One region of the Pantoea stewartii genome, then DNA from elsewhere that is predicted to be linked to it. Evidence: predicted binding sites of a transcription regulator. Region 1 holds the regulator's gene; each other region holds the start of a gene.

The links. The regulator PurR, encoded in region 1, represses purine synthesis genes. The targets are predictions, from matches to a motif close to CANGCAAACGTTTGCNTG.
Region 2: the regulator PurR is predicted to act here: its motif matches at 2,109-2,126, upstream of purH (bifunctional phosphoribosylaminoimidazolecarboxamide formyltransferase/IMP cyclohydrolase).
Region 3: the regulator PurR is predicted to act here: its motif matches at 4,668-4,685, upstream of G5574_RS15005 (nucleoside-specific channel-forming protein Tsx).
Region 4: the regulator PurR is predicted to act here: its motif matches at 2,775-2,792, upstream of serA (phosphoglycerate dehydrogenase).

Annotation. Positions count from the first base shown of each region.
Region 1 covers NZ_CP049115.1:177,832-185,042, reverse strand. The annotation lists gene rnt (ribonuclease T) at 1-18, shown strand, start outside; gene G5574_RS00835 (Grx4 family monothiol glutaredoxin) at 57-392, opposite strand; gene G5574_RS00830 (C40 family peptidase) at 757-1,575, shown strand; gene G5574_RS00825 (hypothetical protein) at 1,655-1,879, shown strand; gene cydH (cytochrome bd-I oxidase subunit CydH) at 1,866-1,955, opposite strand; gene purR (HTH-type transcriptional repressor PurR) at 2,238-3,263, shown strand; gene punR (DNA-binding transcriptional activator PunR) at 3,260-4,165, opposite strand; gene punC (purine nucleoside transporter PunC) at 4,274-5,476, shown strand; gene cfa (cyclopropane fatty acyl phospholipid synthase) at 5,761-6,909, shown strand; gene G5574_RS00795 (riboflavin synthase) at 7,097-7,211, opposite strand, start outside.
Region 2 covers NZ_CP049115.1:3,071,089-3,078,299, reverse strand. The annotation lists tRNA gene G5574_RS14615 (tRNA-Glu) at 1-13, opposite strand, end outside; rRNA gene G5574_RS14610 (16S ribosomal RNA) at 106-1,641, opposite strand; gene purH (bifunctional phosphoribosylaminoimidazolecarboxamide formyltransferase/IMP cyclohydrolase) at 2,275-3,864, shown strand; gene purD (phosphoribosylamine--glycine ligase) at 3,881-5,161, shown strand; gene G5574_RS14595 (DUF1481 domain-containing protein) at 5,200-5,862, opposite strand; gene hupA (nucleoid-associated protein HU-alpha) at 5,930-6,202, opposite strand; gene G5574_RS14585 (YjaG family protein) at 6,391-6,981, opposite strand; gene nfi (deoxyribonuclease V) at 7,044-7,211, opposite strand, start outside.
Region 3 covers NZ_CP049115.1:3,168,948-3,176,158, reverse strand. The annotation lists gene G5574_RS15030 (MFS transporter) at 1-837, opposite strand, end outside; gene G5574_RS15025 (LysR family transcriptional regulator) at 947-1,843, opposite strand; gene G5574_RS15020 (helix-turn-helix domain-containing protein) at 2,033-2,401, opposite strand; gene G5574_RS15015 (response regulator) at 2,635-3,294, shown strand; gene G5574_RS15010 (sensor histidine kinase) at 3,291-4,640, shown strand; gene G5574_RS15005 (nucleoside-specific channel-forming protein Tsx) at 4,915-5,781, shown strand; gene yjdN (VOC family metalloprotein YjdN) at 5,886-6,323, opposite strand; gene G5574_RS14995 (methyl-accepting chemotaxis protein) at 6,896-7,211, shown strand, end outside.
Region 4 covers NZ_CP049115.1:2,017,343-2,024,553, reverse strand. The annotation lists gene G5574_RS09555 (oxidative stress defense protein) at 1-392, shown strand, start outside; gene G5574_RS09550 (LysR family transcriptional regulator ArgP) at 849-1,751, opposite strand; gene rpiA (ribose-5-phosphate isomerase RpiA) at 1,933-2,592, shown strand; gene serA (phosphoglycerate dehydrogenase) at 2,872-4,110, shown strand; gene G5574_RS09535 (5-formyltetrahydrofolate cyclo-ligase) at 4,153-4,749, opposite strand; RNA gene ssrS (6S RNA) at 4,827-5,010, opposite strand; gene zapA (cell division protein ZapA) at 5,050-5,379, opposite strand; gene G5574_RS09520 (YecA/YgfB family protein) at 5,550-6,128, shown strand; gene pepP (Xaa-Pro aminopeptidase) at 6,162-7,211, shown strand, end outside.

The DNA of each region.
Region 1 (7,211 bases):
GGAGAAACAACCGAGTAACGCGCGTAAAAAAGGCCGACGAGGTCGGCCTTTTTCAGTTATTCCGCTTCTTTAAACTTCTCAGCGGTTTCTTTGATTAACGGCTGCAACTCGCCGCGCTGGAACATTTCAACAATAATGTCGCAGCCGCCGACCAGTTCGCCATCAACCCATAACTGCGGGAACGTGGGCCAGTTGGCGTATTTTGGCAGCTCTGCGCGAATATCCGGGTTCTGCAGAATATCCACGTAAGCAAAGCGCTCACCACAGGCAGACAACGCCTGGACCGCCTGCGCAGAGAAACCGCAGCTTGGCAGTTTCGGCGAACCTTTCATGTACAGCAGGATCGGGTTTTCTGCGATCTGGCGCTGAATTTTTTCTACAGTACTCATTATTGCCTTCCTTAATTCGTCACTTCGTGTTTCTTTATTGTAGCGACTTCACGCCAGGACTGAAAACGAGATTTTGGCTCGTCCGACGTTAAATCGCCATGTTTGCTAAGTAGGCTGGTCAGGCATTCGCAGGAAACTGTGACAAAGACTATGAATGTATTCATAATTTGCAATGAATTTGCTGTTATAAGAGACTGAAATTCCTGATTTATGCCTGATTTTTATCCAGGCCATCAATTAATAAAAAAAGGACTTACTCTTTTAAAAAAAACTGGACTAGAATGACTTCGGCGCTGATCGGTGATCAGATTTTTCTTAACTTTGTCAGAGACCTGTTTGATCTGACAGCTTAACCAGTAAACGGACTATGCGTTCAATCATTACGCTTCTTATTCTGGCTTTTGCGCAACTCTTCTTTAACATCGCTGCTGCCTCCCCGCATGCGACGGTTAAGGCCAGCTTGCATAAGGTAGAGAAAAAAAGTGCGCGCGACGATGATCGGCGCAAACGACGCGCGGTTAAAGCCTCATCTAAAAAAAGTCGCACCTCCGCTGTTCAGAAAGTCAGTAAGACCACGAAAACCAGCAAAACGACCTCTCACACCACCACGCACAAAACGCTCGCTAAAACGACTGCCTCGCACAAGACGCTGAGCAAAAAAGTCGCCGCCAATGCCGCCAGCAAAAAACGGTATGGTCATCAACGTGCTGCGAAGGCGTTAACGGCAGACAATACCGAAACCGGCACCATTAAAATGAGTAAAGCGCATCGCCAGCGTTACCAGAAAGCGCGTGAAACGGCGATGGCAAAACTGATGGGGCAACTTGGCAAGCGTTATCAGTGGGGAGGCAAATCGCCCCATACGGGTTTTGATTGCAGTGGCCTCGTATGGTACGCCTACAAAGACGTCGTGAAGTTTAAGATCCCCCGTACCGCTAACGAAATGTACCATCTGCGGGATGCAGCACCGGTCAACCGCGAATCCCTTGAAAAAGGCGATCTGGTTTTCTTCCGCATCAACGGGCGTGGAACCGCAGATCATGTCGGGGTTTACCTGGGCAACGGTAAATTCATTCAGTCACCGCGTACCGGTAAAGATATTCAAATCAGTGCGTTGAGCGAAGATTACTGGCAGCGCCATTATATTGGTGCGCGTCGCGTTATGACGCCAAAGACCGTTCGCTAAACGTCCTTCATACAAAAAAGCCGGGAAAGGCAACTTCCCGGCTTTTTTATTGCCCACCTCACCCCGATTGTGCAGCCGGATGTTCCAGGCGAAAATGCCGCACCTGCCGGTGATACGGTCTGACAGACAGGACGTATCACCGGCAAGGCTGGACGCGCAGTCAGCCAGTCAGCCAGCCAGTCAGCCAGCCAGTCAGCCAGTCAGCCAGTCAGCCAGTCAGCCAGTCAGCCAGTCAGCCAGTCAGCCAGTCAGCCAGTCAGCCAGTATAGCGTCGCTGCAAACGAATGCGGCTAGTGCAGAATAGCGGTGAAGCTAAACGCGATGATCATTAACAGTGCGGCTGCCGTCGTCATTAATGACAGTTTTAAATCGGTACTCATCCCCTCTCCTTTAACCCTGACGTTTGTAAGGTGAAAGCATTTTCACATACGCGTGGGTAAAAATCTCGTTTTATCCGCACAGCCTTGTTAGAATCCCCCCTTTGTTGCGCAACAGCGCGCAATATCGGTTGCGTCCGCGCCCTTTTCAGACGTTATTTCCTGCCCTGATGACTCAATACCGGACAGAAAAGCGATGTTTTTCGCAGAAATAACCGTCCGCTGACGCAAACGTTTAACAATATGCTTATCAATAATTTAGATAGGCCCGGGAGTTCGATTTACATGGCAACAATTAAAGATGTGGCGAAGCGTGCGGGCGTGTCCACCACGACCGTCTCACACGTCATCAATAAAACGCGCTTTGTCGCAGAAAATACCTGCGAAGCGGTGTGGGAAGCGATTCGGGAACTGCATTATTCTCCCAGCGCAGTCGCGCGTAGCCTGAAGGTGAATCACACCAAAACGCTGGGCCTGCTCGCCACGTCCAGTGAAGCGCCCTACTTTGCTGAAATTATCGAAGCCATTGAGAATCACTGCTTCGATAAAGGCTATACCCTGATTTTGGGCAACGCACATAATGACCTGCAAAAACAGCGCGCCTATCTGTCGATGATGGCGCAAAAGCGCGTTGACGGGCTTCTGGTGATGTGTTCAGAGTATCCGGATGATCTGCTGCAAATGCTGGAAGCGAACCGCAATATTCCGATGGTGGTGATGGACTGGGGCGAATCCCGTGCCGACTTTACCGATACCGTACTGGACAATGCTTTCCAGGGCGGTTATCTGGCAGGACGTTATTTGATTGAGCGTGGTCATCGCGATATTGGTGCCATTCCCGGCCAGATGGAGCGTAACACGGGAGGCGGTCGCCATGCCGGTTTCCTCAAGGCGCTGGAAGAAGCAGGTATTCAGCCACGTGCCGAATGGATTGTGCAGGGTGACTTTGAACCCGAATCTGGCTATCAGGCCATGCAGCAGATTCTGTCACAGAAGCAGCGCCCAAGCGCCGTATTCTGTGGGGGCGACATCATGGCGATGGGCGCAATCTGCGCGGCCGACGAAATGGGCCTGCGCGTGCCGCAGGATATCTCCGTCATCGGTTACGACAATGTGCGCAATGCGCGCTATTTCACCCCGGCACTGACCACGGTGCATCAGCCTAAAGCCCAGTTGGGTGAGAAAGCGCTGGAGATGTTGTTAGATCGCATCACCAGTAAGCGGGAAGAGTCGCAGACAATTGAAGTCCACCCGACGCTTATTGAGCGACGTTCGGTGGGCTATGGTCCTTATCGCGATTATCGCCGTTAATCCTCGCTCAACCACTCCTGATTTAGCGTTTGCGCATCGCCCAGGTACTGGAGTAACCACCCCAGCGCCGGTGATGCGCGATCTTCCGCCCAGCTGACGCAGCAGGGACTTTCCGGAAACGCCTGCGGTAAGTTCAGCTCTGCCATCTCGCCGCTGTCCAGTAAGGGCCGCGCTAAATGGCCCGGTATCATCGCGACACACAAACCGGCGCGCACACAGTCCAGACCGGTTTGCCAGTCCGGGACCACCAGCCGGCGTTGGTTATCCAGCGCCCAGGTCATACGACGCGGTAACGCGCGCGACGTATCTTCCAGCACCAGAGAAGGCCAGTTGCGCAACGCCTCATCATCTAGCGTAGCAACCTGCGTCAGAGGGTGCTGACGCGCCACCACGCAACGCCAGTTCAGGGTGCCCATATCGCGAAAGGCGAAACGCCCCCCCACCGGAATCGCCTGTGTCGCACCTATCGCCACATCCACTCGCCCGTCTGCCAGCGCATCCCAGACGCCGTTAAAGACCTCATAGCTGATGTGCAACTCCATGTCGGGAAAATGGCGGTAAAAATCCCTGACAAACTGCCGGGTCCGCTGCGGTTTGACGATGCAGTCGACGGCAATACCAATCTGACCGCGCCAGCCGTTGGCGAGCTGTTGACACTGACGTCGTGTGGCATCCATTTTTTTGATAACGCTGCGCCCTTCCCGCACAAAATGCTCGCCCGCCGGGGTGAGAATCACCTCCCGGTGCTGGCGTTCAAACAGCGGCACAGCCAGCCAGGTTTCCAGCTGGCGAACGGTATAGCTGATGGCAGAAGGCACACGGTGCAGTTCCTGGGCGGCCGCGCTAAAGCTGCCACCGCGTGCGACCGCATCCACCACTTCCAGCGCATATTCAGACCACATAATTTGCCTTCAAAATTTTTAACAGCAACAGGCAAATTTTACCGTTTCACAGCGTGAAGTACAGCTTTTACACTGCCCCGCGTTTATTCTGCAACTGATGAGAACCCGATGTCCGCTTCAAAAGGCTTTATTCCCTATCTTGCCGTGCTCAGTATGCTGGGCTTTCTGGCAACCGATATGTACCTGCCCGCCTTCGGCGCTATGCAGCAAAGTTTTAGCACGTCAGCCGGGATGATCAGCGCCAGCATGAGTCTGTTTCTGGCCGGTTTTGCCTGTGGTCAACTGGTCTGGGGCCCCTTATCTGATCGGTTGGGGCGTAAGCCGGTGCTGCTGGCAGGCCTCGTCCTGTTTGCTCTGGGCTGTGCGGGTATGTTGTGGGTAGATAATGTGATCCTGATGCTGGTACTGCGTTTTGTACAGGCTATCGGCGTGTGCGCGGCGGCCGTCAGCTGGCAGGCGCTGGTCGTTGATCGCTATCCTCAGTCACAGGCCAATAAAGTCTTTGCTACCATTATGCCGCTCGTCGCGCTGTCTCCCGCCCTGGCGCCGTTACTGGGCGCCTGGCTGATCGGCCATTTTCACTGGCGCGCCATTTTTGCGGTGCTGACGGGAATTGCTGTGGCGCTCATCCTGGTCACGCTGCGCCTGCCTTCGCCGCAAAAAAATCAACGTTCCCCTGCTTCGCAGCCTGGGTTTCTGACGCTGCTGCGCGCACGTGCCTACAGCGGTAACGTACTGATGTATTCCGCCTGCTCGGCCAGTTTTTTTGCATGGCTGACGGGTTCGCCGTTTATTCTGGCTGAAATTGGTCTGTCTCCTGCGGATATCGGGCTCAGTTATATTCCCCAAACCATCGCCTTTTTAATCGGCGGGTTTGGCTGCCGTGCGCTGCTCAACCGGTTTTCTGGCGCAACGCTGCTGCCGTGGCTGCTCGGCGTCTATAGTCTGAGTGTCGGGGCGCTGTTTGCCGTCGCGCTTTCGGGAAGCCCGTCACTCACGGCGTTACTGGTGCCGTTCTGCGGCATGGCGCTGGCAAATGGCGCGATTTATCCGATTGTGGTGTCCAGTGCGCTGCTGCCCTTCCCAAATGCCACCGGGAAAGCGGCGGCATTGCAGAACACGCTTCAGCTCGGACTCTGTTTTGCCGCCAGCCTTGCGGTGTCCGCAGGCTTGATCCAGGCTCTGTTTACGACCACGCTAATTATGATGGTGACGATTGGTCTGGCATGGATGGGCTATCAGTTAAAGCGCCGCGCCGGCGCACAAACTGATATTGCCTCATCTGCACATCCCTGCCAGGATAATCACTGAGGCAACGATTTGCGTGTTACCCGTTTTCACTGACTGAATCAGGGTCTGCCAGTGTGCCTCCTCTGCCAGACCCACTCGCACTGTCATCATAATAAAAATGTTTCACACAGCCTTCAGGCTGTGACGGCATCTGTGTGAGCAACGCTGCATGGATACCGACGTTTTCTCTTCTCTGTACCCTTTTTGTTGTCTGGCGCAAGGCGTCATCTGTGACTTTTCTCATAATCCTGAGAAACAGCTCCTGCTTTTTCTCAGGTTCTGACGGTTCTGATGATGGAGTGGCTATGAGTTCATCATGTGTAGAAGAAGTAGGCATCGAACGTAACCATTGGTATCGCATCGTTCAGGAGTTACTGCAAAAAGCCGATATTGAAATTAACGGTTCGCGGCCCTGGGATATTCAGGTTAAACACCCCGATTTTTTCAAACGCGTTCTGCAGAAAGGATCCCTGGGCTTGGGCGAGAGTTATATGGATGGCTGGTGGGAATGCGAGCGGCTGGATATGTTTTTTCATCGGGCGCTGAAGCATAAACTCGACGAGCAACTGCCGCATCATATTCAGGACATCCTGCGTATTGCGCTGGCGCGTCTGGTGAACCTGCAATCCAAAAAGCGGGCCTGGCAGGTGGGTAAAGCCCACTACGATTTAGGCAACGATCTCTTCAGCCTGATGCTGGATCCTTACATGCAGTATTCCTGCGCGTACTGGAAAGACGCCACCACGCTTGAGGCGGCGCAGGAAGCCAAACTCGATATGATTTGCCGCAAGCTGCAACTCAAACCGGGAATGCGCCTGCTGGATATCGGCTGCGGCTGGGGCGGCCTGGCGGCCTTTGCCGCCAGAAATTATGGCGTGAGCGTTCAGGGCGTAACCATCTCGGCAGAGCAACAAAAACTGGCTCAACAGCGCTGTGAGGGGCTGGATGTCCAAATCCTGTTGCAGGACTACCGCGATCTCGATCAGCAGTTTGACCGCATTGTGTCCGTGGGCATGTTTGAACATGTCGGGCCTAAAAATTACCCCACCTATTTTGCTACGGTCGATCGCAACCTGAAGCCTGACGGGATTTTCCTGCTTCACACAATAGGCGCGATCAAAACGGATATGCATGTCGATCCCTGGATTGGCAAATATATCTTTCCGAACGGCTGCCTGCCCTCTTTGCGCCATATCGCCGACGTCAGCGAACCCCATTTTATTATGGAAGACTGGCATAACTTTGGCGCGGACTATGACACGACATTGATGGCCTGGCACGAACGCTTCTTACATGCCTGGCCGCAGCTTGCCGGGCGCTATGACGAACGCTTCCGCCGCATGTTCACGTACTATCTGAATGCCTGCGCGGGTGCGTTTCGCGCCCGCGAGATCCAGCTATGGCAGGTGGTGTTTAGCCGAGGCATAGAGGGAGGATTGCGCGTAGCACGGTAACAGGACGCGCTGCGGTTTAGCGCCGCGCATTGCCCGAACCGGCTCAGGTCGGTTGGCTGAGATGCCGGGGCGACGAAACGCGACGGCGCGTCAGCGGTTTCCCGATAAAAAAGCAGCCCTGATAACAGGGCTGCTTTTTTTGCAATACCCGCATGCGGATGACAACAAGATTGTTGCCAGGCGGGCCTTATTCGTGATCGGCTTCCGGCTGATCGGCCTGCTCCGCAAGTGCCTTCACGGCAGCGGCTTCACGCTGCGCCAGCACGCGCTCTACCGTATCCACAATGGCCTGTGTATGGGGA
Region 2 (7,211 bases), 1.7 Mb from region 1:
AGACGAAGGGGACACGTACGTGTGTCTCGACTTCGCAGCCGTCTTGCTTCTTCAGCTTTCTATCAGACAATCTGTGTGAGCACTTCGCACGAAGGTATCTTCAGGTAAGGAGGTGATCCAGCCGCACCTTCCGATACGGCTACCTTGTTACGACTTCACCCCAGTCATGAATCACAAAGTGGTAAGCGCCCTCCCGGAGGTTAAGCTACCTACTTCTTTTGCAACCCACTCCCATGGTGTGACGGGCGGTGTGTACAAGGCCCGGGAACGTATTCACCGCGGCATGCTGATCCGCGATTACTAGCGATTCCAGCTTCATGTAGGCGAGTTGCAGCCTCCGATCCGGACTACGACGCACTTTATGAGGTCCGCTTGCTCTCGCGAGGTCGCTTCTCTTTGTATGCGCCATTGTAGCACGTGTGTAGCCCAGGTCATAAGGGGCATGATGATTTGACGTCATCCCCACCTTCCTCCGGTTTGTCACCGGCAGTCACCTTAGAGTGCCCAACTTAATGATGGCAACTAAGATCAAGGGTTGCGCTCGTTGCGGGACTTAACCCAACATCTCACGACACGAGCTGACGACAACCATGCACCACCTGTCACTCTGCTCCCGAAGGAGAAGCCCTATCTCTAGGGTTGTCAGAGGATGTCAAGACCTGGTAAGGTTCTTCGCGTTGCTTCGAATTAAACCACATGCTCCACCGCTTGTGCGGGCCCCCGTCAATTCCTTTGAGTTTCAGCCTTGCGGCCGTACTCCCGGCGGTCGACTTAACGCGTTAGCTCCGGAAGCCACTCCTCAAGGGAACAACCTCCAAGTCGACATCGTTTACGGCGTGGACTACCAGGGTATCTAATCCTGTTTGCTCCCCACGCTTTCGCGCCTCAGTGTCAGTTACAGACCAGAAAGTCGCCTTCGCCACTGGTGTTCCTCCATATCTCTACGCATTTCACCGCTACACATGGAATTCCACTTTCCTCTTCTGCACTCAAGTCTCCCAGTTTCCAATGACCCTCCACGGTTGAGCCGTGGGCTTTCACATCAGACTTAAGAAACCACCTGCGCGCGCTTTACGCCCAATAATTCCGGATAACGCTTGCCACCTACGTATTACCGCGGCTGCTGGCACGTAGTTAGCCGGTGCTTCTTCTGCGGGTAACGTCAATTGCTGAGGTTATTAACCTCAGCACCTTCCTCCCGCTGAAAGTACTTTACAACCCGAAGGCCTTCTTCATACACGCGGCATGGCTGCATCAGGCTTGCGCCCATTGCGGAAGATTCCCTACTGCTGCCTCCCGTAGGAGTCTGGGCCGTGTCTCAGTCCCAGTGTGGCCGATCACCCTCTCAGACCAGCTAGGATCGTCGCCTAGGTGGGCCGTTACCCCGCCTACAAGCTAATCCCATCTGGGCACATCCGATGGTGTGAGGCCCGGAGGTCCCCACTTTGGTCTTGCGACGTTATGCGGTATTAGCTACCGTTTCCAGTAGTTATCCCCCTCCATCGGGCAGTTTCCCAGACATTACTCACCCGTCCGCCACTCGTCACCCGAGGAGCAAGCTCCTCTGTGCTACCGTCCGACTTGCATGTGTTAGGCCTGCCGCCAGCGTTCAATCTGAGCCATGATCAAACTCTTCAATTTAAAGTTTGATTTGCTGAAACCAGTTCAGCGATGCTCAAGGAAAACGTCGTAATGAATTTCAATACGTGTTCACTCTTAAGACTTGATATTTTTTTGCGTCCGGAGACGCGGATATCAATCCTGCGAGTGCCCACACAGATTGTCTGATAAATTGTTAAAGAGCAGTGCAACCAGCGGGTTAACCGTCTGTTGCGAGGTGGCGTATATTACGCTTTCCTCCTTCAGAGTCAACTTCTTTTTCAGAAGTTTTTCTCCGGCGGCTCAGTTGCCTGACCCTCTCAACACCGCATTCCATAAGCCGTTGTGCCGTGTCGATGGAGGCGCATTATAGGGAGTTCTCGCGGGCTGACAAGGGCTAAATTCAATAAAAATGACTGTTCGCTGCATTCCACAGCAAAAGCCCGCCTTATACGCAGTTACACACAAAGTTATCCACATTCCTGTTACGTACAAATTTAGACGAGCATCACGCAAACGTTTTCGCTACAATGCCCCCGCAACGCTATGGATGCCCCTTTTCGGGGCGTTACCTGAAGTTTTCGCGTTTTCACTTCTCTATAAAGGGGAAGAAAGCTCGCAAACTTGATGTAACGCTCTTATTTACGCGAATCAAAGCCAAGGGATAAAACCACCATGCAACAACCTCGTCCTTTACGCCGCGCCCTGCTCAGTGTTTCTGATAAAGCCGGCATCCTCGAATTTGCTCAGGCACTCTCCCAACGTGGTGTTGAGCTGCTCTCTACAGGCGGCACCGCACGTCTGCTGGCAGAGGCAGGGCTCCCCGTCATCGAAGTGTCTGACTACACCGGTTTCCCGGAAATGATGGATGGACGCGTTAAAACGCTGCACCCGAAGGTCCATGGCGGCATTCTGGGACGTCGCGGACAAGATGATGCGGTAATGGCGCAGCACGCTATCAACCCTATCGATATGGTGGTCGTTAACCTTTATCCCTTTGCACAAACCGTCGCGAAGCCAGACTGCTCACTGGAAGATGCCGTAGAGAACATTGATATTGGTGGCCCAACCATGGTGCGCTCGGCGGCCAAGAACCACAAAGATGTGGCGATTGTGGTAAAGAGCAGCGACTACCCGGCCATCATCGCCGAGCTGGACGCCAACCAAAACTCACTGACGCTGGAAACCCGTTTTGACCTGGCGATCAAAGCGTTTGAACACACCGCTGCGTACGACAGCATGATTGCCAACTACTTCGGTAGCATGGTTCCCGCCTACCATGGTGAAACTGAGCAGCCGGCAGGACGCTTCCCTCGCACCCTCAATCTTAACTTCGTTAAAAAGCAGGATATGCGTTATGGCGAGAACAGCCATCAGGATGCCGCCTTCTATATAGAAGAAAATGTACAGGAGGCCTCTGTCGCTACCGCCGAGCAGGTGCAGGGCAAAGCACTGTCTTATAACAACATTGCGGATACCGATGCAGCACTGGAGTGCGTAAAAGAATTCGCTGAGCCCGCGTGCGTCATTGTAAAGCATGCTAATTCTTGCGGCGTGGCCGTCGGCGAGTCCATTCTGGCGGCTTACGAGCGCGCTTACCAGACCGATCCTACCTCTGCATTTGGCGGTATTATTGCGTTTAACCGTGAACTGGACGAGGCGACCGCACAGGCCATTATCAGCCGGCAGTTTGTTGAAGTGATCATCGCCCCTTCGGCGACCGAAGCGGCCCTGAAAATCACGGCGACGAAACAAAACGTTCGTGTACTGGTATGTGGTGAATGGCAGGGCCGTGTCGCCGCGCTGGATTTCAAACGGGTGAATGGTGGTCTGCTGGTTCAGGATCGCGATCTCGGGATGGTCGATGCCAGCCAGTTGCGTGTCGTCAGCAAGCGTCAGCCTTCTGAACAGGAACTGCGTGATGCTCTGTTCTGCTGGAAAGTGGCTAAATTCGTTAAGTCCAACGCCATTGTCTATGCACGCGACAATATGACTATTGGCATAGGTGCGGGCCAGATGAGCCGCGTCTATTCTGCCAAAATTGCGGGCATCAAAGCGGGTGATGAAGGTCTCGAAGTTAAAGGTTCTGCGATGGCTTCCGATGCGTTCTTCCCATTCCGTGATGGTATTGATGCCGCTGCAGCCGTGGGCGTGAGCTGTGTCATTCAGCCAGGCGGCTCTATCCGCGACGACGAAGTGATTGCAGCTGCCGATGAACACGGTATTGCCATGATCTTTACTGATATGCGTCACTTCCGTCATTAATTCTGTGGAGCGTTTTATGAAAATTTTAATCATCGGTAACGGCGGACGTGAACATGCCCTGGCCTGGAAAGCCGCCCAGTCGCCGCTGGCAACGGCCGTTTTTGTCGCCCCTGGTAATGCAGGTACGGCGCTGGAACCGGCTTTACAGAACGTCGATATTTCCCCAACAGATATCCCGGCATTACTTGCCTTTGCGCAACGTGAACAGATCGATCTCACTATCGTTGGACCCGAAGCGCCGCTGGTGATTGGCGTGGTTGATGCATTCCGTGCCGCCGGCTTAAAAATCTTTGGTCCGACTCAGGCTGCCGCACAGCTGGAAGGTTCGAAAGCGTTCACGAAAGACTTCCTTGCGCGTCACAACATCCCCACTGCCGAATACCATAATTTCACCGAGGTCGCCCCTGCGCTGGCCTATCTGCGTGAAAAAGGGGCGCCCATTGTCATCAAAGCCGATGGCCTGGCTGCCGGTAAAGGTGTCATTGTGGCCATGACGTTGCAGGAAGCCGAAAACGCGGTGCAGGATATGCTGGCGGGCAACGCCTTTGGTGACGCCGGGCACCGTATTGTGATCGAAGAGTTCCTGGACGGTGAAGAAGCCAGTTTTATCGTGATGGTCGATGGCGAGAATGTCCTGCCGATGGCCACCAGTCAGGATCACAAACGCGTCGGCGATGGGGATACAGGGCCAAACACCGGCGGTATGGGCGCTTACTCTCCTGCACCAGTGGTGACGGATGAAATCCACCAGCGCGTCATGGACCAGGTCATCTGGCCAACCGTACGTGGCATGGCAGCAGAAGGGAATGTCTACACAGGCTTCTTATATGCCGGGCTGATGATCGATAAGACCGGTCAGCCAAAAGTGATCGAATTCAACTGCCGTTTCGGCGATCCGGAAACGCAGCCCATTATGCTGCGCCTGCAATCGGATCTGGTGGATCTCTGTCTGGCTGCCTGTGAAGGCAAGCTCGATCAAAAAGACTCAAAATGGGATCCCCGCCCTTCGCTGGGTGTGGTGCTGGCGGCTGGCGGCTACCCAGGCCCCTACGCGAACGGCGAACAGATTCACGGTTTGCCGCAGGAAGAAGCGGCTGACGGCAAAGTTTTCCATGCCGGTACACGCCTGGAAGGCGACCGCGTACTGACTAACGGTGGACGTGTGTTGTGCGTCACCGCGTTAGGCGATGACGTTGCCGCTGCGCAGAAGCGCGCTTATGCGCTTGCTCAGCCGATTTCCTGGCAAGGCAGTTTCTGCCGCCGCGATATCGGCTATCGCGCCATTGGTCGCCAGTAACGATGACAGGGGCACACGTTGTGCCCCTTTTTCATGCCTCAGAAATCCGCCTCTTTGGGCTCATCTGCACATTCGTCTTTGTGACTGACCCGCAACAGTTGAACGCCTTCTGGCGCTTCCAGCCATGAAACCATCAAGGGACCAGCGGAATGACGTCGGTAATGCGTGAGCGTCTGCCATGCCTCACTGTCAAACGCTGGCGTCACCTTTTGACCGTCACAGGTCTCCACGACATTGCCCCCTGCCCAGTGCCCCTGCTTCAGAAACACCCGACCGCTTAAGAGCGCATCGCTGACGTCCCGCATACGTTGCGCGTCAAACTTATAAAGTTCCACCGTATCAGGGCTGACCGCTTCACGTTGAGTAGCAAGCTGGCGCTGCATAAAGTTAAGACTGCCATTCTGGTCAAATCGCAGGGTGACATCGTCGGGAGGCGCGCCTTTCACCTGACGCTCAACGCTGACCAGGTGATCGCCCAGCCAGCGGTAGTCTGTCGTTTCGCTTTTTTCGCTGTTAAATGGGTTGTACAGCGTACGAATATGCACAGACTGATGATCCGTATTCTTACGCCAGATACGCACACTGCCACGGTCGGCCAGATAACCACTGGCGGAAAAGGCGGGAATGTCGGGGGTGGAACTGCACCCGATAATCAGTGAGGAGAGAAGCAGGGCGGAAAAGCGCTGAAGCAGCGTAGTCATGGTGGCTGGCCCTTAAACAAAAGGGGCGAAATCGCCCCTGTTTAAAACTTTACCGCTATGCGACGTCTTACTTGACGGCGTCTTTCAGAGCTTTACCAGACACGAATGCAGGTACGTTTGCCGCAGCGATTTTGATTTCTTTGCCAGTCTGTGGGTTACGACCGGTACGCTCAGCGCGGTGGTTCACTTTAAAAGTACCAAAACCAACCAGTTGTACAGCATCACCCTCTTTCAGAGACTCAGTGATTGCAGCCAGAGTAGATTCCAGCGCTGCCTTGGCCTGGGTTTTAGACAGGTCAGCTTTTTCTGCGATCACATCAATCAGTTGAGTCTTGTTCATAAGTTATCCTTAAAGTGTATTTATCGCTTGCTAAGCAACGAGTGCGAGGGAAAAGCCAACTTCGGGCACTCTTCAGCCTGCACGCACCGATAGCCACAATTTTCAGCCCCCCAAATGTAGACCAGACAGGGGGCTGATGTGAAGCCTCCAGGCGCGCTAATTAAGGCCTGAAGTCACGTTTTCTCGCCTTATTGCTGAATTTTTATACCGATGTTACTAATTCCCGCCTCGCGCAGGTCGGATCGCAGACCTTTTATCAATTCAAGGTCTCGCTCTTCACAGTCTGCGAGCAGGCGAAAAATCTCCCATTGCAGGTCCCATTCGTCGATGACAGCCGGGTTTTCCCGCAGCTCTTCATCGGTCATTTCACGACCTGCCTGAGTCATTTCCAGAATGGCCACGGTGGTGATGGAGGTCTTGCTGACTTCAATCGCATGTTCAAGCGTTTCGCCACTTAACAGGGCGTGCAGCACTTCACTTAATGCCACACAGGCATCGATGGCCGGATACACGCCGTAGACCTCAAAATCATCGCCATCCGGAATCGCAGCTTCGAGCTTTTCCAGTTGACTGTCGAAGTTGATCTTTGCATCTTTCACCGTCAGCGTTTCCCAAATCAGATCGAGAATCCGGCGGTAAAGCGCAGGATCGGCAAACGCAGTTTGCTGGCAAAAGGCCATGTAATTAGGATACATGCGCTCGCACAGGCAAGCCATAAACGTCAGATGTTGCCAGCTTTCCAGCTTTGCCAGACGCAAATGCACAGGGTTTTGTAACATACACAGAGCTCTTATTCGTTTCGCTGGCCGCAGTGTAACGCAAAAGCGCCCTACAAACAGTGCTAAAGCGCGTTTTGCCAGCGCAGAAATGCAGGTCGGCGTGATGCGACAGCATCTGCCCAGCGCGTCGGTTCCGGTAAACGGTAGCCCTGAGTACACTTTTCAACCCAATCGAGGGCACTGTCCAGGCTGACGCGATGCCCGGTGGCCACAAACAGCGGATTACAGCG
Region 3 (7,211 bases), 1.6 Mb from region 1:
GGCATAAGGCGCGGAAAGAATGCTGCCCAGCGCGGCTGCCGCCATGACCACACCCGACATCAGCGTTATGGCATGCTGCTCATGTAAAAACTGGCCGATATACAGGGTAATGATCGGCTCAATCGACATGTTGGCAAAAATCAGCAGCATGCCTGAGAGCCACATCAGCCTGACGTTAACAAGCTTGTGCGGCGACGGGTCGTCAACCGGCTGAGACAGCTCCTGGTCGGTTTTTCGCACCGGCGGCCGCGCTTTCAGTAAAAAGGTCGTCGCCAGAAAGGCCACAAAGATGATCGCCCCCATCAGCCAGAAGGTCGCTCTGATCCCTATCAGCGGCGGCAGGACGCCACCCAGCAGCGGACCAACAATGTTACCGGCCATCATGCCGGATGCCAGCACACCCAGAGCCCATCCGGTGTGCGCTTTGGGCGTTTGTGCCGCAATCAAAATGGTCGAACCGGAGGCATAACCGCCCAGTAATCCCGCCAGTAAACGCAGCGCCACCAGTTGCCAGGCCGCCGTCGCCATGCCCGTCAGCGCCATGGCTACTGCCATACCCAGACTGGCGCGGATGAGCATCAGCTTACGTCCGTAGCGATCGGCCAGTCTCCCCCACAGCGGTGCAGTTAAGGCCGCACTGAAGAAGGTGGCACCATAGGCGATGCCCGACCAGCGCGCAATTGCAGCGGGTGCGTTGACGCCAAGCTGCTGCACATACAACGGCAAAAACGGCAGCAGAAGCGTCATCGCTACCAGTGTGGTAAAGGAGCCGAATACGCAAACCCACAAGTTGCGTTGCCAGTGTTCAGAGTCAGGTGCTTCCGACGCGGTTGCCATGCGATATCCCCCTTATGTTCAGGGATTCAGGCTACCAATGGTCACGAGACAACAACAGTGAGGGCGGGATATTTGTCTGCTGGCATAGTTTGTTGCTGTATTGCAACAATCAGCGACCACTGAGCTGGCTGATAAGCACATCACAGAGCAGATTGACCGCGGAAACCGCCAGACTGTCCTGATGCACCAGCAGGTAACTCTGCAAGCGATCCATCTGCCACTCTGACAGCACCTGCACAATCGTGCCCTGCGCCAAGGCTTCCTGCACCATGTACGAAGGCAAATAGGCAATACCCGTGCCTGCCAGCGCGGCATTCAGCAAAGCCATACTGTTGTTAGCGCGAAAGCGGCTGCGGACATCCACCGCCAGGCGCTGTTTATCACGGCGAAAAGGCAGCGCAGCCGTGTGTGCCGGACCGTGGAACATCAATAAATCATGGCGCGGTAACAGGCGAGGATGCGAGATAGCAGGATGCTGCGCCAGATAAGCCGGGGCGGCATACAGCCCCCAGTGGATATCGTTCAGTACCCGGAAATTGCCCTGACGTGGCGCATGAGCGCGGATGATAACCGCGACATCCACGCCTTCGTCCATCGTCTCGTCGTTGTTATCCGTCAGGCTGAGGTCGACGTTGATGTGCAGATGACCGCGCAGAAAGCGATTGAGGATGGGAACGATGCACTGACAGCCGAAGGTAACGGGAGCCTGCAGGCGCACATGTCCAACGGGATGTTGATGCGTCTCCTGAACAAACGCCTCTGCCCGCTGCATTTCATCCAGCATGCGCACGCAGTAGGGATAGTAAGCCTGGCCTAATTCGGTCAGGGTCATCCTGCGGGTGGTGCGCTGCAGTAAACGGATCCCCAACCGTTGTTCCAGTCCGGCGATCTCCCGACTGATGTGGGATTTTGACACGCCGAGTATGCGCGCGGCTTCTGTGAAGCTTTTTAATTCAACCACGCGTGCAAACACCATCATGGCGATGAGGTTATCGCTGTTATTCATGGGCTTCCTGCGGACATCGCGGCATGCTGCCGCCGGGTGCAACATGGCAGGCGCGCCATGTATCAGGCGTTAAGCATAAAGGAACGTCAGGAAAGCTGACAACATCACGGCGGAAAGGAGGCAGAACATCGCGCGGGCGATGTATGGACATTGCCACAAGCGATCAGGATGGCAATGTCCATACAGAGACTAACTGGCCATGGCGAGAGGAAACAACAAGCGATCCGGTTCAACACGGCGCTGGCGTCGTAACTGGCCGGGCGTCATCATAAAATAGTTTTTAAAGGTGCGCGTGTAGGCCTGTTGCGTATCAAAGCCGTAGTTCATCGCCACCTGCAGGATCGCTTCATTGCTGTTGAGCAGCGTCAGGGCCGATTCGGTCAGGCGGCGCTGGCGGATGTACTCGGCAAGTGAGAAACCGGTGTGCTGGCGAAACAAACGCTGTAAGTGCCAACGGGAATAGCCCGCCCGGCGGGCGACTTCGTCCAGATGCAGATCGTGTCCTAAATTGCTTTCTATCCATTCCAGCAAACTACGAATAAACTCGCGCTGATTCATGGTGTTCTCCTGGTTAAAGCAGATGTGCAGGAACACACTTTAGCGCGCTAAATTTATCCCTTAATTAGCGGAAAATTAGCGCAGAATTAGCAAAGCGCTCCATGCCTGCACCGACGCCAGGTTTTGTCGCCTTCCCGGCCGGAGCGGTAAGAGTGCTGAGGCTGGTAACAGCAATAATTCTGCGCTAATAATCCAGCGCTACACTGGGGTCATTTTTCTGGGGGACGTCATCCATGCGCGTGTTGCTGGTTGAAGATGATGAAATGATCGGTGCCAATTTACAGCAGGCGCTGGAAGCCGCGGGCTGGTCTGTCGACTGGGTTCGCGATGGCGTGTATGCGCACAATGCCTGGAGCGAAGGCGGTTACAGTTGCGTGCTGCTTGACCTCGGTCTGCCTCGCGACGACGGGTTGCAGGTGCTCAGACGCGCACGTGGGCGCGGTGATGCCACACCGGTATTAATTCTGACCGCACGCGACACGGTCGCTCAGCGGGTACAGGGCCTGGATTACGGGGCAGATGACTATTTGCTCAAACCCTTTGATCTGCAGGAAGTCATGGCCCGTATGCGCGCGATCACCCGACGCCACCATGGTTCTGCCGATTCGGTGCTGGGCAGCGGCGATGTTCAACTGGATATGTTGACCCGCGAAGTCCTGTACAAAGGGCAGCGTGAACAGCTCACCGCCCGGGAATATGCCCTGCTTTATGCTCTGCTGGAGCGGCCCGGTGCCATTCTGTCACGTGAACAGCTGGAAAACCGTATCTACGGCTGGGGCGAAGAAGTCAGCAGCAATGCCGTGGACGTTCTTATCCACGGGATGCGGCGCAAGCTGGATAATGATGTGATTCGCAACGTGCGTGGGCTGGGCTGGCGAGTACCGGCAATATGAAAATCTTTATGCGTTCATTACGAAATAAATTACTCAGTACCCTGCTGTTGATTCATTTACTGATGATTGGCGGTGTCGCCTGGTATTTTTTTAACTGCTACGGCGAAATGGTTGGCGTCATTAAGGACGAACAGCTCGCCAAGCTGGCCGATGCGTGGTCCGTTAACCGTGAAATCCCCCCGTTGATGCCGGTGATTGCGCCTGCGCATAAGATCAAAAGTGCCTTTGTCATTCAGCTGTGGGATGCGCAGGGCCGGTTACGATCCAGCTCATGGCCAGAGCTGCATGCGCCCTTACAGTCGGAAAATGGCTACAAAGACGTGCAGATCGGTGACTGCCGCGACTGTGAATGGCGTATTTACACCCGTTCCGGTCAGCCAGGCAGTGAGATTAAAACTATTCAGGTCATGCTGAACCTGAGCTACATGAAAGAGATGATGGTGCGACGGGCGCTGTCGGCGATTATTCCGCTGATTTTGATGATGCCGCTGTCGCTGCTGGTCATCTGGCTGGTCGTGCGCAAGATCACCCGGGATTTGCGCGTTGCCTCGCGAGAAATCGCCGCCCAGGATGCGCACCATCCCCACAGCGTATCGCCGGAACGGCTGCCCGACGAAATTCAGCCCCTGGTTGAGGCCTACAACTCCTTACTGGATAAACTGCGTGCCGCCTGGTCTTCACAACGTCAGTTTATGGAAGATGCCGCTCATGAACTGCGGACGCCGGTCACCGCCGTCACGCTGCAACTGGAAAATCTGCGTCAGCACATTCAACCCGGCGAGGCCAGCCGTCAGTTCGCTCAACTGGAATCAGGTGTGACCCGCACGCGCCATCTGGTCACTCAACTGCTGAATATGTCGCGCTGGGAAGATCAGTCAGTCGTCGCGCACCTCGAAAATATCGATCTGGAAGATGTGCTGAAAGAGAGTATTGAACAGCTCATGGTTGTGGCGGATAAACGCGGTATCGACATTGGCTTTAGCGGCACCACGCACTATCGACTGCAGGCCGGGCGTTCCGAACTTCGCAGCCTGTTTGATAATCTGATTGGCAACGCGATGTTACATACGCCTGAAGGCAGCATGGTCGATGTGCTGCTGCATCGTGTGGCAGGACAAACCGTTGTCGACATCGTTGATAACGGTCCGGGTGTACCGGAATCCTTTCTTGAACGCGCATTCGATCGCTTTGCCCGTTCACCCGACGTTAAAGCGCAGGGCAGCGGTTTAGGTCTGTCTATCGTGCGCAGCGTCGCCCAGAAACACCATATCGACGTTGCCCTTGCCAACTGTCGGGACGCACAAGGCCTGCGCTGCGGTTTTCAGGTGCGCGTCACCTTTCCCTGATTCCTGCCGATCGATTCGGAACCCGACAACGTAAACGGTTGCCTGGTTCCGTTCGCCACAACCCTATATTGTGACAATCATCACAATTATGATGAATTGTTATGCAACACATTTTGACAAATGTGATCAAAAGCTATTTTCTATCTCTCTGTTACAGGCACGCTACGCTAACTAAAACAGTCGGCCTGAGTACATTACTGCCCAACCTTTGGGATTGATTTCCAAACAGCACGCAAACGATTGTCTTGCGTATGAAAACCAGTGGTCAAATATAATGAAATTTAAAACGTTAGTTGCAGGTGCCCTGCTGGCAGGCTCCCTGAACGGTGCAGTGCAGGCTGCAGAAAACGATCCCCAGTACCTTTCCGACTGGTGGCATCAGAGCGTCAACGTGGTGGGCAGTTACCACACCCGCTTCGGGCCCCAGTTCAATAACGATGTCTATCTGGAATACGAAGCGTTCGCCAAAAAAGACTGGTTTGATTTTTACGGCTACGTTGACCTGCCAAACTTCTTTGGCGTAGGCAACAACAACGCCAACGGTATTTTCGACCACGGTTCACCGCTGTTCATGGAAATCGAACCGCGTTTCTCTATTGATAAACTGACCGGCACCAGCCTGGCTTTCGGTCCGTTTAAAGAGTGGTATTTTGCCAACAACTATATCTACGATATGGGCCGTAACAGCGCAAACCGCCAGAACACCTGGTACATGGGCCTGGGCACCGACATCGATACGCACAGCGATATCGGTCTGTCACTGAACGTCTATGCCAAGTACCAGTGGGAAAACTACGGTGCTGCGAACGAAGACAGCTGGGACGGCTATCGCTTTAAGGTGAAGTATTTCGTGCCAATCACCACACTGTGGGGTGGTAACCTGGGCTATGTGGGCTTTACCAACTTCGACTGGGGCTCAGACTTGCGTGATAAGACCGGGCCGATCCGTACCAGTAATTCCATTGCCTCCAGTCATATCCTGTCACTGGGCTACGAGCACTGGCACTTCTCTGCTGTGGCGCGTTACTTCCATAACGGCGGTCAGTGGGGAGACGGTCAGGAGTTAGGTTTTGGCAGCAGCGCGTCTGAAATTAAATCAACGGGCTGGGGTTACTATCTGGTAGCTGGCTATAACTTCTGATCAGTTTGTTGCAAGACAGGCACGGTAATTGACGGTGGCCTTCCCCCTGGGAAGGCCGCTGTTGTATGCGCCATCCAACGTCGTTGAACGGCATCACCGACAAATTACTCGTCTGATTTAACAACGTTAATGCGCCACGGAATATTGAATTTATCAATAAACATGGCGAAGCCATCAGACCAGAAAGTTTTTTGCCACGGTGTGGTCACTTTCCCGCCTGCCGACAGCTTTTCAAACCAGGCTTTACCCTGTTCTGCATCCGTGGTCGCCAGACTGACGGCATAGCCTGCGTGCTCTGACGCCGGTGGCTGGTCAGGATTGCCGTCACTCATCATCAGTTCGCCCTGCCCGATACGCAGATGCGCATGCATAATTTTTTCAGGTGGCAACGGGGGTGCAGACTGGTCGCCAATCTGTTCACCCTGCTCCGGCATATCACCAAACGTCATTTTTTGCAGCAGCTGTCCACCTGTTGCCTGCAAATAGAATTCCATCGCCTCTTCACAGCGACCATAGAGAAACAAATAAGGACATACTTGCATTATTACCTCGATACAGGTGAGTAGAAACTTCCTTATAAGGAAGTAATAAGTGTAGACGACAGCGCAGAGAAGAGGATTCATAACGGCGCAAAGAATCTCCTTTCAGAGGATTTACCCAATCGCCTGAGACGTCGCCCCCGTTTTTTTTCAATTAAATCAATGCCTGGTACGCTAATAATGTTTTACGTGTTAATAACCATATTATCTCACAGGCAATAGTCACTTTTATTTACTACTGCAAGGATTAGAATTAACCCTTAAATTACAATGCCTTAAAATAAATAATAAATGAACTGTTCAGACAAATGCTGACAACCGCACTTTCCTGCTTTGCACTTCCTCGTTGACTCAACCTATTAGTGGATCTGAAAACCATACCGCCGGCGTTAACGCATGAAATAACCGAAGCGGCAAGCGAAACGTCAACCTGATAATAGTGAATCAGTTGGTTCATTATTTCGCTTATGTTTTATGCACTTAATTCTGTGCTTATTTCGGTGCGTTCCAGCTAAATATTTAGCCCCAGGATGCCGATATATCTGTCCATAATCCCCCCTGTTCAGGACTGTGTTATGTCGTTAAAAAAATCATCACTGTTGGTGTTGTCTTTTCTGTTAATTCTTTTTCTTATCAGTATTTCCGTCAGCATCTGGTTACTGGCCCGCAGCAATGCGTCACTTAATGCCGTGAATAAAGAAATTCGTGTGGTGCTGTCGGTGATTGACCCCATCAACCACAGTCGTACCTTACGCGTCCGTCTGATGGAGTACATGAAAGAGACGGAGAATGGTGGCCCGCAGGGCGCCGCTTCACTGGACAGCGTAAAAAGCGTTGCCGCTAAAGCCGATGCCGCTTTCCAGGCTTATCTGAACGCGCCACGTATTCCGG
Region 4 (7,211 bases), 1.8 Mb from region 1:
CGGTACGTCAGGTTCAGGTGACCGTCCGCCAGCTGGACAAGCTGAATGAGCTGCTTGACGGCGCGCTGAAATCGGGCCTGAACGAAGTTCGCAGCGTCGAGTTAGGCGTCGCCAATCCTGAGCGCTACAAGCAGCAGGCGCTGAAAGCCGCCATCAAAAATGCGACTCAGCAAGCCACAGAACTGGCAGAAGGCTTTAACGCCAAACTGGGGCCAATCTACAGCATTCGCTATCAGGTCGCTAACTACCAGCCTATGCCGATGAATCGCATGTTTAAAGCCTCCGCGGCAGCGGCCGATACTTCCGCGCAGGAAACCTACGACCAGCAAAGCATTAACTTCGATGACCAGGTTGATGTGGTTTTTGAGATGAAACCCAATACGGCACAGTAAGCTTATCGATGCTGTCGTGAAGCCATCAGCGGCCGTGTTTACCAGGTGCGCTTTGCACCGCTGATGCGGTGCCTTCCCATCGCTCAGCAACCTGACGGACTGTCGCAGTCGGCCTGTTCCTTTGCCGGCGGCGCTTTTCCCCCGCATCCCTGCGGGGGGCAATCCCTGGTTGATTCCCGCTTTTCAGCGCCCGGTATCACCTGCTGAAATCACGCCCCTGATGGCCATGGAGCCGTGCTGCTTTTAGCAGGGTACACTCTCACTGCAACGCCTGACGCTTGCTGCGGCACAGGGGATTATTTTCTTTAGTTCAGCAGAAGCCCTGACAGGCTGTCCGGTTCCGGGCGGTTTGTTCGGAGAATAAGCAGGCCGGGAATGCTGCCCGGTAGCGGCAGAGAGTCGCGTTTGACACGCACCGTCCCCAGTTTATCCGACCTTCACTTTCGCCTTTGGCCGCTATTCCATCGTGTCCTGACGCAGAACCCGATGACCATGCGCAATCAGCGCATCGGTGACCCGACGCATCAGTCGGCTTTCCGGTGCAAAACGGTGCCAGTACAACATCCGGCGCTGATACAGCCCCGGTGTCAGATCGATCAGCTCACCGCTCGCCAGTTCGCGCTCAATCTGCAGATGCGGGATCATACAGCAGGTTGAGCCCTGACGGGCCATCTGCACAAAGGCTTCAGAAGAGTTAACGATATGGCAGGGTACGCTGCCCGGCGAAAGATCGAAGTTCTGCTGTAAAAAGGCCTGATGCATATCATCCAGATGGTCAAATGCGACGGCAGGCGCTTTCAGCAACGCGGAACGGGTGACGCCGTTGGGAAAAAAGCGCTCGGCAAAGTCACGAGAAGCCACAAACAGGTAATCCAGGGCGCCCAGTTGATCAACCAGACAACTGGGTAAAGGCTGGGGCTGGATACTGACTGCGCCGACCACTTCGCCACGTCTCAGCCGTTCCTGCGTACGGGTTTCATCTTCAACCTGGAGGTTAAGGCGCACCGGCGAATCGGCCAGCACGTCTTTTAATGCAGGCAACAGCCAGGTGGCCAGACTGTCGGCGTTCACCGCCAGGGAGAGCAGTAACGGCGTCGTACCGCTGATTTCGTCCCCCAGCCACTCTTCCTCCAGCAGTTCAACCTGGTGCAACAGCGCAAGCAGCTTTTGCCCCTGCTCAGTGGGACGAGGGGGCACGGTGCGAACCAACAGCGGCTGACCAAACAGGTTTTCCAGCTGTTTGATGCGTTGCGATACGGCCGACTGGGTGATGCACAGTTTTTGCGCAGCACGTTCAAAGCCACGTTCACGTATCACTGCGTCCAGCGCCTGAAGCGTTCTGTAGTCCGGGCGTTTCATTATTCTTTTCTCTCCTTCAGGGTGGACGTTACGATGCCACAAATGTGCCTGAGCAAAAGTCTGGGGTATTTTTGTGGGCTGGCTTCCAAAGCATTAAATCCGCCCAATGCATCCGAGCATTTTCAGCAAACCTTGCTTTATACTACGCGCATTTTCTTATCGCACAGGTTCTAAACATACCATGACGCAGGATGAACTGAAAAAAGCTGTTGGTTGGGCTGCACTTGATTATGTCCAGCCAGGTACGATCGTCGGCGTGGGAACAGGCTCTACCGCTGCCCATTTTATTGATGCGCTCGGCAGCATCAAACACCAGATTGAAGGTGCCGTGTCCAGCTCTGAAGCCTCCACGCAAAAGCTCAAAAGCCTCGGTATTCAGGTGTTTGATTTGAATGAAATCGATGACCTGGCCATCTATGTTGATGGTGCCGACGAAATTAATCCCCAGATGCAGATGATCAAAGGCGGCGGTGCCGCGCTGACCCGCGAAAAAATCGTCGCGGCCGTGGCTAAAAAGTTTATCTGTATTGCCGATGCATCGAAAGAAGTCGACGTGCTGGGGCATTTTCCGTTGCCCGTTGAAGTGATTCCCATGGCACGCAGCTACGTCGCGCGTGAACTGGTCAGGCTGGGCGGTTTGCCTGAGTATCGCCAGAATGTCGTCACTGACAACGGTAATATCATCCTGGACGTGCATAATCTGCGTATTCTGGATCCCATTGAGCTGGAAAAAACCATTAACGCGTTACCGGGCGTCGTCACCGTCGGGCTTTTCGCCACCCGGGGTGCCGATGTGGCGTTGATTGGCGGACCGGATGGGGTCAAAACGCTGAAAAAATAACGCGACGGGCGCATAATTTGCGCCCGCGTTTTTTAATTAAAAAAAAACTTTTCTCGCCAGGCTGAAATTTGGTGACTTATGTCACATAAGCGTCATCAACAGCGGGTTCATTCTCCCCGATGCGGCCAACCCACGATTTTGTCCGGCAAAGTTTGGCTTCTGAATCCAGCCAGCCAGCCGGTCAGGCAATCGTTTGTATTGCTGCTGGCGTTTTTTTTGATATTTTGACTGCTGGCTGACTGCGTTCAGTCCTCGTTGAATTCTGAATAGGGTTGGGAAATGGCAAAGGTTTCACTGGAAAAAGACAAGATTAAGTTCCTGCTGGTGGAAGGTGTCCACCAGAGCGCGCTGGACAATCTTCGTGCTGCAGGTTACACCAATATTGAATTCCACAAAGGCGCACTGGATAGCGAGTCATTAAAGGCTTCCATCCGTGACGCGCACTTTATCGGTATCCGTTCCCGTTCCCAACTGACTGAAGAGATTTTTGCCGCAGCAGAAAAACTGGTCGCTGTGGGCTGTTTCTGTATCGGTACCAACCAGGTTGATTTAAATGCGGCGGCAAAGCGCGGTATTCCCGTTTTTAACGCCCCGTTTTCTAACACGCGCTCGGTCGCCGAACTGGTGATTGGCGAAATGCTGCTGATGCTGCGTGGCGTGCCAGAAGCGAACGCCAAAGCCCATCGCGGTGTCTGGAATAAGATTGCTAAAGGCTCATTCGAAGCGCGCGGTAAGAAGCTGGGCATTATCGGCTATGGTCACATTGGTATGCAGTTAGGCGTGCTGGCCGAGGGCCTGGGCATGCACGTGTATTTTTATGATATTGAAAATAAACTGCCGCTGGGTAATGCCTCGCAGGTGCGAAGCCTGACGCAGTTGCTGAATATGAGCGATGTCGTCAGTCTGCATGTGCCTGAAACCGCCTCGACACAAAATATGATCTCTGCTGACGAGCTGGCGCAGATGAAACCTGGCGCGCTGTTAATCAACGCCTCACGCGGCACCGTCGTGGATATTCCGGCACTGTGTGACGCGCTGGCCAGCAAGCAGGTCGGGGGCGCGGCCATTGACGTGTTCCCGGTTGAGCCAGCCACAAACAGCGATCCGTTTGTCTCGCCACTGAGTGAGTTCGATAATGTCATTCTGACGCCACACATCGGGGGTTCCACCGAAGAAGCGCAGGAAAACATTGGTATCGAAGTGGCAGGCAAACTGGCGAAATATTCCGATAACGGTTCAACGCTGTCTGCAGTGAACTTCCCTGAAGTGTCCTTGCCGATGCACGGCGTCAGCGCAAGCCGTCTGCTGCACATTCATGAAAACCGTCCGGGTGTGCTGACCGCAATTAACCAGATTTTTGCCGAACAGGGCATCAATATCGCCGCGCAGTACCTGCAAACCTCACCCATGATGGGGTATGTGGTGATTGATATCGATGCCGAGCACGAACTGGCAGAGAAAGCGCTGCAGCTGATGAAGGCTATCCCTGGCACTATCCGCGCCCGTCTCCTCTACTGATTTATCAAAATAATCAACCCAGGCGCACAACAGTGCCTGGGTTTATTCTTCCCACAACCACAACGTTGACGGCGTCAGCACGGCGGGCAAAGGAATATCCCAGGCCGCCACAGGCAGCGAATCGACCAACTGGCAGTCGTGCGCGATGCCAACCGGTAAAAAAGCGTGCTGTTTCCAGTTTTGTAACGTGCGGTCGTAAAAACCGCCCCCCATGCCCAGACGCTGACCACTGCGATCAAAGGCCACCAGCGGCACCATCATCACATCCAGTTCGTCCAGCGTAACCATATGCCGGATATCGAGTGGCGGTTCAGGAATACGTAGCTTGTTCGGGCTCAACGGCGTTTCTGGCGTATAGCGCAGAAAAAGCAGATGACCGGCAGAGAAGGGATGAAGCACAGGAAGATAAACGCGTTTGTTCTGCTGCCATAATTTTGCGATAAGCGGACGCGTATTAATTTCCCCATCGACGGATAAGAACAGCGCGACGTTTTGGGCGTCGGAGACAGGCGCAAAGTTAATCGCGTGTTCCGCAAGCTGTTCGGCGGCAGTATGTTGCTGTTCCGGGGTTAAGGCGCGACGTAAATGACGAACATGCTGACGAATGTCCTGTCGCTGAAGTAAAGAGGGTTCTGACATGGTGTCCCCCAGAAGAAGTCGCCTGAGCGACGCACTATATCATGTCTGGTGGGGGATAATGCAGTACAACCAGAAAGGAGATCTCCGAGATGCCGCCGTAGGCTGTAACCCTTGAACCCTTGGTTCAAGGTGAACATGCCGTCGCAACCATCAGGCTTCTCGGACGGACCGAGCATGCTCACAGGTTGCGGAGCGTCACATTCTGTTGGTATGAAATATCGGCTCAGGGGACTGGCCCACTTGCAAACATCTCAGAGAAAATTGACTTCACCGTCAGTGTAGCACAGTGACCATGAAGTATTATTCGAACTTCGCATCCTGACGATCAGTTATGCGACCTTGCTCAACTAATGCCTGCTCTATCGTCTGCTGTAACATACGGATTCGTTGTTCCATATTAGCAGCATAGTCGCGCGTCTTGTTTTTTTCTTGTGCCAGTTCATGGCAAATGTTTAACGCGGCAATGAACACCAGTTGCTCTGTATTGGTGACTCTAGTGCGAACTTTTAAATCTTGCAACCGTTGATTGAGATCTTCCGCCGCCGCGTTCAGCGCATCTTGCTGTTCAGGCGGACAATTTACTCTCAAAGAACGACCAAAAATTTGTAAATCTACCGGTTGTGCAGACATGCCACCTTCCTGACTGATTACCTGGCTCGCCATTCCCTTAGCCTTCAATGGCCTGGGAGGCGGGCAACTATATAGACCTGAGAAATAAGATACAACCCCTTTTCTGGAAACCTTGAGGCAGCTAGTGGTAGCATACCACGAACTCTTACAGCCAACGACGATGAAAAATGATGTCTTCACAGAACGCAACCCCTGATTACAATGCGCTGGCGGCGGCGCTCTCACAGCACGGCGTCGGAATGACACCTGCCGAAATGCACGGATTACTCAGCGGTATTCTGTGTGGCGGTAATCAGGATACCAGTTGGAAAACGCTGGTCCACGATCTCGCGAATGAAGGCATGGCTTTTTCGCACACGCTGGCCCAGCCGCTGCAGGATTTGCATGCAAATATTACGACGGCGCTTGAAGAAGATGGCTTTCTCTTTCAACTGATGCTGCCCGACGATGATGACATCACCGTGTTTGATCGGGCGGACGCCCTGGCTGGCTGGGTAAACCATTTTTTACTCGGCCTGGGCGTAACTCAGCCTAAACTGGATAAGGTCACCGGCGAAACCGGCGAGGCCATTGATGATCTGCGTACTATCGCGCAGCTTGGCTATGACGAAGACGAAGATCAGGAAGAGCTGGAGCAGTCGCTGGAGGAGGTGATCGAGTACGTCCGCGTCGCGGCGCTACTTTGTCATGATACGTTCACGCGCCCGCAGCCAACCGCACCTGAAGTACAGAAGCCAACGTTACACTAAGCCAGATATCTCAGTTCAACAGGGAGTGCAGACATGATTTCACTGGAGACCTTCCAGCAGCGTCGTCAGGCGCTGTTAGCGAAAATGGTTCCGGGCAGCGCAGCGTTAATTTTTGCGGCGCCTGAAGTAACGCGCAGTAACGACAGCGAATATCCGTTTCGTCAAAACAGTGATTTCTGGTACTTCACAGGTTTTAATGAGCCTGAAGCCTTACTGGTGCTGATCAAAAGTGATGAGAACCACAACCACAGTGTGCTGTTTAATCGTGTCCGCGACCTGACCGCAGAAATCTGGTTTGGTCGCCGTCTGGGCCAGGAGGCGGCACCGGCAAAACTGGGTGTGGATCGCGCACTGCCCTGGAACGATATCGGTGAGCAGCTTCATCTTTTGTTGAACGGTCTGGATGAGGTTTATCACGCGCAAGGGTTATATCCTGAGGCTGATAAGCTGGTGTTCAGTGCACTGGATAAACTACGTCGCGGTTTCCGCCAGAACCTGAGCGCCCCTGCCAGCCTGACAGACTGGCGTCCCTGGGTACATGAGATGCGCCTGTTCAAAAGTCCGGAAGAAATCGCCATTCTGCGCCGTGCAGGTGAGATCAGTGCGCTGGCCCATACGCGCGCTATGCAGGCCTGTCGCCCCGGCCTGTACGAATACCATCTGGAAGGCGAAATTCATCATGAGTTTAACCGCCACGGTGCGCGTTTTCCCTCCTACAACACCATCGTCGGTTCCGGTGAAAATGGATGTATTCTGCACTATACCGAGAATGAATGTGAGCTGCGGGATGGCGACCTTGTGCTGATTGATGCGGGATGTGAATGGCAGGGGTACGCAGGCGATATTACCCGCACCTTCCCGGTAAACGGTAAATTCTCACCTGCTCAACGTGCTGTCTACAACATCGTGCTGAAATCGTTAGAGACGGCATTATCCCGTTTCCGACCTGGCGTCAGTATTCGCGAGGTGAATGATGAGGTGGTGCACATCATGGTGACCGGTCTGGTTGAACTGGGCGTGTTGCAGGGCGAGGTTGACGCGTTAATTGCTGAAGACGCGCATCGCAAATTCTTTATGCATGGC